Regions from separate parts of the Vibrio sp. F13 genome, predicted to be linked through region 2. Evidence: riboswitches for the same ligand, from Rfam matches in the RefSeq annotation. Region 2 holds a riboswitch; the other holds the start of a gene.
What was found. Region 2 has a riboswitch for cyclic di-GMP ahead of LMH68_RS13330 (TfoX/Sxy family DNA transformation protein). Riboswitches for the same ligand answer to the same signal wherever they lie in the genome.
Positions count from the first base shown of each region.

Region 1 (2,474 bases), on a different replicon from region 2:
GTGACCTTAGATATGGTTGACATCGCAAGGCCAAACGGCAGAACGCTGCTCGTTACAGCTAAGATCGGATTGGGCGTTTCAACGTTACTCAGAGCGATACTCAAGCGGAGCGTTTTTCCTGTCGGTTCATCGACAATCGTTTTATGAGGCGATATTTTATCTTCCAAGCGCGCAACCATGTGCTCAGTGAGTTCCTGAATCTCTTCCTGATCCAACGAACCTTCTTCTGCTAAAACAAAAATTTGGTCGATCACTACAGAATCGTAGTCATCTAACTTGGATTTCAAACGCTGCGCGTCACGTAGCCCAACCCTTGCCCAAACCAAGTCGACGCCTCCGTCAGGCCCAGCCTGAAAATCTTCGTAGCTGGTAAATTTAGTAGCGGTTCTAATTGGGCCGCCTGCACAACCAAGCAAGAAAATGCTGGTTGCAACAAGCAAAAGGACTTTTAAAGGGTTCATAACGCACTTAGTCAAAATTAAGGAATCTAATTAAGTATGACATACCCTATGTGAAAAGGTTGTAGAAAAAGGGGGTTAAAAATCAGAGCTAACTCTAAAATTAATCATGTTGAACAGTGTGTGCGTACTCTACAATTACCTGATTTCCTTCGATATAAGCATTTTGGATCTCACCATCAACACTCATTCTACTTTTCAGGTAGACCACTTTAGGCCCAGACTCATTGCCCTCTTTCAGCGAGGGGAATACATTCCTTGGTTCCAAATGAAGTAAACGACAAAAGTGACTAATGAAAGACATCGTTAATGGCGTCTCCCCTCTTAGCACTCTTGAGAAATCAAGCTGGTTCATGCCTAGCTTTTTTGAAAACTCCATCTGCGTAATTCGCATTCTCGATTTTTGTGACATCCACGTTTGATACAACGCGTCTCTGTCTAGTTCTGTGAATTCCATACCGGCTCCTTTATATAATTCATACCAATCAATTGTCCGTTTTTTCATACATGGCGTGTCAGGGTTCGGTTAGTGGAAACCAAAGGTTTGGTTTTGATATGCGCACAATTGTTGTACAGAGCGAAGCGAAACAACCCAAATTCATTCACTAAAACGATTAGAGCAAATGCTTTCTTTATTTATATCAATAATTTATACGTTAACGAACTAAACATATAGCAAGTTAATTTGTATCAAGAATTAAAAGTTCGAGATTGGCATTCCACATTTCAATCGATTGATTCGCATTTATAAAACTGGTTGGCTACATTTCGATTGCTCAAACGCACTTCTGGCAAACTATTTGAAAGAATAAGACGCAAAGCCACCGGTCTGTCGACAAATATTCTGTCTATGATAGCGGGGCCGCCACTTAATAGAATTTAAGTGTAAATGCATGCCGGGGTGTTCTCTTTTTTGTCGGCCAAATACAGTAAGGACAAATAATGAAACAACTCCAAAAAAAATCACTCATCGCGCTATCGCTTCTTAGCGTAAGCGGTGCAAGCTTCGGTCACGGTTATGTCTCGGCATACAACAATGGCGTAGCTGAGAGCCGTGTTGCCCTATGTAAGTTCCCTGCGAGTGATACGCAAGAGAAAAACACCAACTGTGGTGGTATCCAATACGAACCACAAAGTGTAGAAGGCCCTGAAGGCTTCCCAGAAGTTGGCCCTGCTGATGGAAAAATCGCCAGTGCGCAATCTTCTTTAGCAGCAGCACTAGACGAACAAAAGGCAGACCGCTGGGTTAAACGCCCTATCAAGTCTGGTTCTCAATACTTCGAGTGGACATTCACAGCTAACCACAAGACTCGCGATTGGAAATATTACATTACTCAACCCGACTGGAATCCAAACCAGCCGTTGGCTCGCAGCTCTTTTGACTTAACGCCATTCTGTGTTGTTGAAGGCAATATGGAACAGCCACCGATGCAAGTCAGTCACTTGTGTAATGTGCCAGAGCGTGAAGGTTATCAAGTGATCCTTGCCGTATGGGATGTAGGTGACACTGCAGCGGCTTTCTACAACGTTATCGACGTGAAATTTGATGGTGACGGCCCTATCATTCCTGATTGGGATCAAGGTGGTCAAATCAACCCGACACAAGACCTGAATGTTGGTGACGCTGTTTATACGCGTGTATTCGACCAGTCTGGTGAGAACGCTTCATACAGCACTGAGCTTGTGATTGAAACTTCTGAACAAGGCAAAGCCAATAACTGGTCTTACGCGCTTGCTTCTAAGATCAACCAAGAGCAGACGCAAATCAAAGCAGGTCAATTGAATGACCAAGGCGATTTCGCACCCGTTTACGGCACGAATCCTGTTTATCTAAAAGCAGGCTCTGGCTTTAACAGTGTCGAAATCGGCTACAAGATTGATACTCCAGAACCCGAGCATGATCTTGAAGTCTCGGGCTTAGAATCAGAGTACATTATCGATGAGAGCCAACCTACTCAGCTTGATCTTACGTTAGCGGCAACAGGCGATATCCAAGCTGAGCTTACCGTGTACAAC
Region 1 covers NZ_CP170176.1:833,157-835,630, reverse strand. Annotated here, with positions in the region: gene LMH68_RS18740 (DUF3313 domain-containing protein) at 1-461, opposite strand, end outside; gene LMH68_RS18735 (hypothetical protein) at 562-915, opposite strand; cyclic di-GMP riboswitch class I at 1,239-1,328, shown strand; gene gbpA (N-acetylglucosamine-binding protein GbpA) at 1,401-2,474, shown strand, end outside.
Region 1: it holds a riboswitch for cyclic di-GMP, as region 2 does, so the genes downstream of both, gbpA (N-acetylglucosamine-binding protein GbpA) here and LMH68_RS13330 (TfoX/Sxy family DNA transformation protein) in region 2, are expected to answer to the same signal.

Region 2 (2,474 bases):
GAGTAATTTCTAGTCAGTCTAAAATTGTGACCGCAAACGATAAAATATGAAACATTCACGAAATGCTATGCTTATTATAGTTTTGAGCATTTTGGTGTTAAGACAAGCCGCTCAATAGCGGTTTTTTGTTTTTTAGCACTTTTAGTACCCAAAGAGCCCTACAAATTTAAGCTCTTAGTTAGGTAGCTTAACGGCTACTTTATTCCGTACTTTGGGAAAGTAGCTTCTAATAGGATAAAACCATGGCCACTATAAAAGATGTCGCTCGCTTAGCCGGCGTATCAACAACAACCGTTTCTCACGTAATCAATAAAACTCGCTTTGTTGCAGAAGCAACGCAAGAAAAAGTAAACAAAGCCGTAGATGAACTGAACTATGCACCAAGTGCTGTTGCTCGTAGCTTGAAGTGTAATACAACACGCACCATCGGCATGCTAGTGACTCAATCAACTAATCTATTCTTCTCTGAAGTTATCGATGGTGTTGAGAGCTACTGCTACCGTCAAGGTTACACTTTGATCCTGTGTAATACGGGCGGTATCTATGAGAAGCAACGTGACTACATTCGAATGCTTGCAGAGAAACGTGTAGATGGCATCTTAGTTATGTGTTCTGACCTAACTGAAGAACTAAGAGAGATGTTAGACCGTCACGCTGACATCCCTAAAGTTATTATGGACTGGGGCCCAGAGAGTTCTCAAGCTGATAAGATCATCGATAACTCTGAAGAAGGTGGCTACCTAGCGACCAAATACCTTATTGAACGCGGTCACTCTAAGATTGCATGTTTAAGTGGCCACTTAGACAAAGCAGCATGTGTTGAACGTATTGCCGGTTACAAGCGCGCACTTAACGAAGCTAAAATTTCTGCAGATGACAATATGATCATCGAAGGCAACTTCGAGTGTGATACGGCTGTTCTTGCTGCAGAACAAATCGTTGAGATGGAAGATCGTCCAACGGCGGTATTCTGCTTTAACGACACAATGGCACTCGGCTTAATGAGCCGACTGCAAGAAAAAGGCATCCGCATTCCTGAAGATATCTCAGTGATCGGTTACGACAACATCGAACTCGCTGAATACTTCTCTCCGCCGTTAACGACAGTTCACCAACCAAAACGTCGTGTTGGTAAGAATGCATTCGAAATTCTATTGGAGCGCATCAAAGACAAAGACCACGAAAAACGCGTCTTCGAAATGCACCCTGAAATTGTTGAACGAAGTACAGTTAAGACGTTAAATTAATTGATAATTCGAGTTTAATTTCATCAAGCGCACCTTTAGGTGCGCTTTTTTTATCAGCAACTATAATGAACCCTTATGCATAAATGAAAGATCATTAATTGAAGCAGTATCACATTTTGAAATATCAAGTGTGAGCTTCATTCAACAAAAACTTTATTCTATTCAATCAGTCACGCACAGGGCAAACCACTCGAAAGAGTGAGACGCAAAGCTTCCGGCCTAAACCACTCGTTGGTATGGTAGCGGGGTTACCGATGGCAAAATGCAGTAACTACTAATAATTTAGTAATTTACGGCTTATTGACAATTTAATTGCAACATTTTGCTAATCTCTCGGACCTGCTTATTTGGTGGCGTAGTTCAAATACACCGAGATAAATAACATGGATAAACCGATACTAAAGGACTCGATGAAGTTATTTGAGTCCCTAGGAAAAATAAAATCACGCTCAATGTTTGGTGGCTTCGGTCTTTTTGCTGATGACACTATGTTTGCTCTGGTTGTAAATGACCAGTTGCACATACGCGCAGACAAAGGCACAACTAAACAATTCGAACAACAAGGGTTTCAACCGTACGTCTACAAAAAACGTGGTTTCCCTGTCGTTACTAAATATTTCGCTTTACCTGAAGGCCTCTGGCAAGACCAAGAGAAAATCTTGCAGCTTGCAACCACGTCTCTAGGTTTTGCTAAAGAAGAAAAAGCTGAGCAGTCTTCTGCTAAGCCGACCCGACTCAAAGATCTGCCTAATCTTCGACTCGCTACCGAGCGTATGTTGAAAAAGGCAGGGATCGATTCTGTAGAACGTTTATATGAATCTGGCTCTGTAAACGCATTTAACGCCATCAAAGAATCGCATGCGTCTTCTGTCAGTATTGAACTACTTTGGGCGCTAGAAGGCGCGATTAATGGTACACATTGGTCTGTTATACCGCAGCAGCGTCGCGAAGAGCTTATCAATCGCGTCAATTAACATTGTCAGTGCAATCTATATACATAACTAAGCCGCATTTACTGCGGCTTTTTTTATATCTGGTGAAAGTTAATCTATGCTTTGCCTGTCTATCTATACTATCGGTATGCATTGAAAATTTAGAGGAAGTATCAATGAGTAAGAAAATGATATTGGGTATTGTGTTGGTCGTAACCATCGTCTTGTTAGGCATCAATTTCGGCCAGTACTTAACGCTTGAAAATGCTAAGGCCCAACAAGCTGTGTTAAATGA
Region 2 covers NZ_CP170175.1:2,881,838-2,884,311, reverse strand. Annotated here, with positions in the region: gene purR (HTH-type transcriptional repressor PurR) at 243-1,247, shown strand; cyclic di-GMP riboswitch class I at 1,418-1,503, shown strand; gene LMH68_RS13330 (TfoX/Sxy family DNA transformation protein) at 1,631-2,221, shown strand; gene LMH68_RS13325 (TVP38/TMEM64 family protein) at 2,356-2,474, shown strand, end outside.